3 regions of the Sphingobacterium sp. MYb382 genome follow, and region 3 is predicted to be linked to each of the others. Evidence: riboswitches for the same ligand, from Rfam matches in the RefSeq annotation. Region 3 holds a riboswitch; each other region holds the start of a gene.
What was found. Region 3 has a riboswitch for S-adenosylmethionine ahead of WH223_RS05455 (5-oxoprolinase). Riboswitches for the same ligand answer to the same signal wherever they lie in the genome.

Region 1 (2,202 bases), on a different contig from region 3:
GCTACAGAAAACACTGAAGCTGCTGAAAGCACTGAAGAAACTGAAGGATAATTAACTATTCATACAGATTCAAGAAAGCCGATTCCTGTTGGAATCGGCTTTCTCATTCCTACAGAAATACGTTGCTATTTAGATTTCATAGCATCCTAATTATCATTGCATAATGACCATAGAAGAAAGTTTTTATATTGGCTATATCACCAAAACAAGAGGACTAAAAGGAGAAATGCAGCTCTTCTTTGAGTTTGAAGACTACCTTGACTTAGACTTTGATGTCTTATTTGTTGAGATGAATAAGAAGCTCGTTCCTTATTTTGTAGATGGCCTTAAAATTCAGAAAAATAGTACAGCCTACTTAAACTTGGAGGATGTAGACCATATCGATAAAGCACAGCCTTTAATCAAGAAGAAGGTATACCTATCCTTAGATAAGATGCCTGAACGCGATCCTGATGATTTCCGTTACACCGATTTAGTGGGTTACTTAGTAATCGATGAGCAAGAAGGCGAAATTGGTGAGTTAATACATGTTCAGGAGATGCCGCAGCAATTTATGGCAACGGTAGCGTTTGAAGAAAAAGAACTTCTATTTCCGTTGAACGATGACTTAATCGTTGGTATTGACCCTGAAGAGCAAGTATTGGTGGTCAACCTACCGGAAGGACTGGTGGACTTGTACCGCGAGGTATAAAGGTCCTTAAGCCGACACACATCAGCCCCTTAGCTCCTCGTAGCCAAAGGTTTTGCTATACACGATTAAAAAGCGACTCAAAAGGTCGCTTTTATTTTGTTTTTATACTTCTATTAACGATATTAGCGGTCGCTTATAGAGAAAGGCAGAGGGACTAGACCCGCTGAAGCCTTAGCAACCTGACACTGGTCAAGGTGCTGCATTCTACTCCGAACATAAAAAATGGAGAAAGATAAGCTGAAGAAACACAATATCCTGTGCGTTTTCTCTAAGCCTAAAACCCAATATTTTATGAAGATCGTTGATCATATCAAGAACGCAAAAGGTAAGACATTATTTTCTTTTGAATTGCTACCTCCTGCAAAAGGGCAAGGAATACAAAGCATCTTTAAAACAATGGATGAACTTATGGAGTTTAAACCGCCATTTATCGATGTAACTTACCACCGCGAGGATTACCTATACAAACAGCATGACAGTGGATTGTTAGAGCGTGTAGCCTATAGAAAGCGCCCAGGAACGGTAGCTATTTGCGCGGCTATTATGAGTAAGTATAAAGTCGATGCTGTTCCGCATTTAATTTGTGGTGGTTTCACCAAAGAGGAAACAGAAAATGCTTTAATCGACCTCAACTTCTTGGGTATTGATAACGTATTGGTGCTACGTGGTGATGCGCGTAAAGGCGATGCCGACTTTATCCCGACGCCTGGAGGTCATGCTTTTGCGACCGACCTGCTACAACAGGTGGTCGATATGAATCAAGGTAAATACCTACACGAAGATATTGAGAGCTCCGAGAAGACTGATTTCTGTATCGGTGTTGCTGGCTATCCAGAGAAACACTTTGAGGCTCCCAACTTCAATACGGATTTCAAATGGTTAAAGAAGAAAGTAGAGATGGGCGCTGAGTTTATTGTTACACAGATGTTCTATAATGTCGAGAAATATAAGGAGTTCGTCAACAAATGTCGAGAGAACGATATTCATGTTCCTATTATTCCAGGACTTAAACCGCTAACCACCAAAAAACAACTTATCGCCCTTCCTAAAATCTTCCATTTGGACATTCCAGAAGAACTGAGTGAGGCTGTTGATGCGTGCAAGACCAATGCTGATGTACGCAAAGTAGGTGAAGACTGGTTAGTACAGCAGTGTAAGGAACTGATAGAATTTGGAGCTCCTGTTTTACACTTCTATACGATGAGTAACCCTGGTCCTACTAAAAAGATTGTTGAACGCTTAGCTTAAAAAATAAAAAAGTCCGAGCTTGCTCGGACTTTTACATTAAATAAACCTTCTAGGATCGCCGCTTGTTGTTCCCCCATAAACAACAAAAGGAGCCTGCTTAAGATGAGAAAAACAGACTCCTGGATAAGAAAGGTTTCTACTATAGTTTTTCTAACGTTTGGTATACTTTTAACAGGGCACGTGGAACGTGGAAACAACCTTTCCATTTTCCACCTTTTAAGTTTAATAATGGTTCTCCTTGACGATTTAAATAGCCGTACCAT
Region 2 (2,202 bases), on a different contig from region 3:
AATACAGCATCTTCCATACTTTTCGCAGTTTCTAAGCGAGCTTTTTGATACCCCAGTTCTTTAGCCCACTCCTCCAAAGCGACCAATAATGTACTAGCAATTCCCTTTTTTCGGTATTCTGGAAGGATAAACATTCTTTTTATTTCGACGTATTGGTCGTTTATTACTTTAAAAGCACCACAGCCGACCGCTTTTTCATCCGCGTAAGCGATAATAACCAGCATATTCAAGTCTACTTGATTGTGTTGCTTAAAAAAAGCGTCACTTTCACCGTTAATACTGTGGAGATAAAGATTAAGTTGGTCGATAAGGACTGCGAAATCAGAAGAGTTAGCCTTTGTTTGCTGTAAATGAATCATATTTAGTGTTGTTTTTAATAAAAATACTATTTTCATAGCATGAACCCAATTGAAATCTACTGGAAATCTTTTCAAGCAGCCAATCTCGCTTTCCAAGATAGTGAAATGCCTATGCATTATTACTATGGTGATAATAAAGCCGTCGCCGACGAATGTGCCGAATTGGTGCGTTGTAAAATTAAACAGGCAACTTCTCCGTCACGTTGGTGGTTTGAAACTCATAACGAAGTACTGCCCAAGCCTGGCGATGTGGCTATTGTTACAAACTGGGCGGGCGAACCGAAAGCCATCGTAAGAACGACAAAAGTGGAGGTTCTACCATTTAATGCCATCGATGCCGACTATGCCGCGATAGAAGGAGAGGGTGACAAAAGTTTGGCCTATTGGAAAAAAGAACATTGGCACTATTACAGCAAGGAGATGCAAAAATATGGCCTTAAACCTATCTAGGATATAGAATCGTTTATGAATATTATGAAACCATAGCCCAATTAATAAAGAATTTTAATGATTTCTGTCGATTTGTTTTGAAATTTCAAAACTAAGCCATACCTTAGCGTCGCTTATAGAGAAAGGCAGAGGGAATAGACCCGATGAAGCCTTGGCAACCTGTCACTAGACAAGGTGCTACATTCTACTCTTTAATTAGGGAAAGATAAGCCGAAGTCACCGCTCCTGTGTGGCCTTCTCTTCAAGCAATAGTTTTAGGATGAGATTTTAACAAGTAGAATTTATGTTATTAACAAACAATTTAGGTTACCCACGCGTGGGAGCTTTCCGCGAATTGAAAAAAGCCAATGAAGCTTATTGGGCAAAAAAAATCAGCGCGGAAGAATTATTGCAAGCTGGACTTAAAATCCGTGAAGGCAACTGGAAGACTCAAAAGGATGCTGGCATCGATTTGATTCCTTCAAACGACTTCTCGTTTTATGATCAAGTATTAGACTTATCACTTACTGTAGGTGCTATCCCAGCGCGTTACAGCTCTTTATTAGACAAAATCGATCGTCAGTATAATTTAGATTTATACTTCGCGATGGCACGTGGTTTCCAAGAAGGTGGCGTTGACGTTACAGCAATGGAAATGACAAAATGGTTCGATACTAACTACCACTATATCGTTCCTGAGTTTACTAAAAACCAAGAATTTAAACTTACTTCAGAGAAATTCTTAAACGAATACAATGAGGCTAAAGCTATTGGTATTGAAACAAAACCAGTATTAGTAGGCCCTATCACTTACCTTTTATTAGGTAAAGAAAAAGAAACAGGTTTCAACCGTATTGATCTTATCGATAATTTATTACCTGTTTACGAAGAGATCTTAAGCAAATTGGCAGCAGCAGGAGCACAGCACGTGCAAATCGATGAGCCTTTCTTAGCTTTAGATATCGACGCGGCAACCAAAGCTTTATATGCACGTGTTTTCGAAAAACTTGCAGCAGCAGCTAAAGGTGTCAAATTAATCGTTGCAACTTATTTCGAAGCTCTTCGCGACAACGAGGAAGTAGCGTTGAACCTTCCTGTTCATGCTTTACACCTTGACTTGGTACGTGGAGAAAATCAATTAGATACTGTTCTTGCTAAAGTTCCTGCTTCTTTAACACTTTCATTAGGTGTTGTTGAAGGACGTAACATTTGGAAGAATGACTACGAGAAATCGTTAGGACAAATTAAAAAAGCAGTAGATGCTTTAGGTGCTGACCGTGTATGGGTTGCTCCATCATCTTCTTTATTACATGTTCCATTTGATTTGGAAAATGAAGATAACGAAGAGTCACTACCTGCTGAAGTTAAAAACTGGTTAGCATTCGCTAAGCAAAAATTAGCGGAAGTAAAAGAC
Region 3 (2,202 bases):
GAACTGTTGGGCTGGAACGATGCGGATGCTAAGACCTGGGCCACGACCTTAAAACCTTTGGCGACTTTACTTTCGGAACGCACACAGGTTTACCTGACGAAATTGGTTTATCCGATTCGTACTGGTCAGCATGATAATACGGCTTTTAGCTTATCGCTGATGTATGATTATGCGCTGAAAGTGGGCGACCATGATTTGCTAAACGCTATTAAAGTGAATAGCGAACGCTTCTTTGCTAAAGATGAAAATTGTAACCTTGCTTATGAGCCTAGTGGTTCTGATTTTCTTTCGCCATGTTTGGAAGAGGCTTATCTGATGAGCCGTATCTTGCCTCAAGATAAGTATGAACCTTGGCTAGCCGATTTTCTACCTGTTCTTTTTGAAAAAGGAGCTGGATTTTTGCAGCCTGCTTTGGTGAGCGACCGTACCGATGGTAAGTTGGTGCACCTGGATGGCTTAAACTTCAGCCGTGCGCACTGCTTGTATGGCATCGCAAAAGCGATACCGCGCTTGCATAACGACTTGGTCGATTTAGGAAATAAACATATCGACTTCTCCCTAAAAAATATCAGTAACGACGACTATATGGGTAGCCACTGGCTAGGCTCTTTTGCCTTGCTCGCTCTGTCGAACCCTTAAGCCGGTATTAAGCTGTTGTTCTCCAGCTTTACTTTCACAATCTGAATGACACTGAAACCATCTTCTTTAGAAATAATAGGAGATAAATCAATACCTTTTTTGGCCAATGCAGTAAGTACTGCGTTGCGGAATATGGGGCGCTGGGCGCCCCATATTTTGTTTTCCACGATATCATTGTTGATGCTAATAAGCTCATGTATGCTGTAGCGGTTGAACTGCTCAGACAGGTGACTTGCTAATGGATTTGTTGATGTTGACATACAATTTAGTATTAAAAACGTTTAACCATAAATTGCATCCAGAAAATCAAGGGTTTTGAAAACAAGCGTGATAGCACGTTTATTTTGGTGTGATACCCGTATTATTTTACCACCGCGGTGTCTTCACTCGGTTGGTATTGCTTCGGCAATTCTGAATACTCTACAAATGTAGTAGATTAATTTTGAATTGCAAAATTAAAATTGATAAAATATTAATTTTTACGAAAAATATGTTTTTTCGGATATTACATCGCTTATTTTTTCTTCGTTATTTTCTTATTTGCTAAAGGTTTATCCAGCGGTTGATACCTATTTCTGCTAAAAATGTAGCATCGTGGGAAACAACGAGTAGCGTTCCTTGGTATTGCTGCAAGGCAGAAGTTAGGATACCTATGTTTTGTAGGTCCAGGTTATTCGTGGGTTCATCCAAAACGATGAGGTCTGGCGCTTGGCTGCTGATGGTTAGGCAGCATAGTGCTAGGCGCATACGCTCGCCACCACTGAGGGCATCGCAACGCTTGGTCCATGTTTCTTTGCTGAACAGAAACCTGTCAAGCCTAATTTTGATATCGTGCTCTGCTAAGGAGCCATTGTTAAAATATTCGGCTTGCTCATAGACGCTGAGTTGATTTTCCAGTAGGGAGTAGTCTTGGTCAATGTAAACGGACTGTATAGCCGCTTTTGTGATTACTCCTGTGCTAGGCGACAATTGGCCAAGCAACAGCTGAATAAGTGTTGTTTTGCCAGAGCCATTGCCTCCCGTTAAAGCTATGCGCTCGCCGCTATTTATTTGTAGGCTATGGTTTTCTGACCATAGGCTTTCGCTTCCGTAGCTGTAGTTGACCGCTTGAAGGCTGAATAATACCTTGCCCTGATGTAGGGTGGTGGTGGTAAAATCAAACTTCATCTTGTCTATTTCTGGGCGCTGTCCTCGTAGTTCTGTGAGCTCCCTGCTGATGGTACCTATCTTATCTTGATGTACCTGTTTATTTTTGGCCGAACTTTGCTCTGCTTGATTGCGTAGGGTGTTCATCATGATGCGTGATACACCAGCCTTCAGCTGTTTTTTGCTTCCTCTGTTGTCTAATTTCTGTTGACGCTCATTTACCTGTCTCTCTTTCTCTCGTGCTTTGCGCAGTTCTTTTTCTTGGGCATGGATATGGTCGTGGAGCGCTCCTTCGGCAATTCCCTTTTGCTCGGCGTAGAAGTCGTAGTTGCCCCCATAGGTTTTAATACCCACTTTGCTGAGCTCATACATGGTGTCTAGCAAGTTGAGCAGTGTGCGGTCATGGCTGACAACCAA

Region 1: linked by a shared signal. The riboswitch ahead of metF (methylenetetrahydrofolate reductase [NAD(P)H]) and the one ahead of WH223_RS05455 (5-oxoprolinase) in region 3 are both predicted to bind S-adenosylmethionine.
Region 2: linked by a shared signal. The riboswitch ahead of metE (5-methyltetrahydropteroyltriglutamate--homocysteine S-methyltransferase) and the one ahead of WH223_RS05455 (5-oxoprolinase) in region 3 are both predicted to bind S-adenosylmethionine.

What each region holds. Positions count from the first base shown of each region.
Region 1 is NZ_JBBGZT010000026.1:116,905-119,106, reverse strand. It holds gene WH223_RS14225 (30S ribosomal protein S16) at 1-51, shown strand, start outside; gene rimM (ribosome maturation factor RimM) at 164-691, shown strand; SAM riboswitch class I at 822-930, shown strand; gene metF (methylenetetrahydrofolate reductase [NAD(P)H]) at 983-1,939, shown strand; gene WH223_RS14210 (AGE family epimerase/isomerase) at 2,079-2,202, opposite strand, start outside.
Region 2 is NZ_JBBGZT010000019.1:6,592-8,793, reverse strand. It holds gene WH223_RS07990 (GNAT family N-acetyltransferase) at 1-359, opposite strand, end outside; gene WH223_RS07985 (ASCH domain-containing protein) at 399-809, shown strand; SAM riboswitch class I at 920-1,021, shown strand; gene metE (5-methyltetrahydropteroyltriglutamate--homocysteine S-methyltransferase) at 1,093-2,202, shown strand, end outside.
Region 3 is NZ_JBBGZT010000012.1:55,299-57,500, reverse strand. It holds gene WH223_RS05460 (DUF2891 domain-containing protein) at 1-639, shown strand, start outside; gene WH223_RS05455 (5-oxoprolinase) at 636-899, opposite strand; SAM-I-IV-variant riboswitch at 970-1,063, opposite strand; gene WH223_RS05450 (ABC-F family ATP-binding cassette domain-containing protein) at 1,183-2,202, opposite strand, start outside.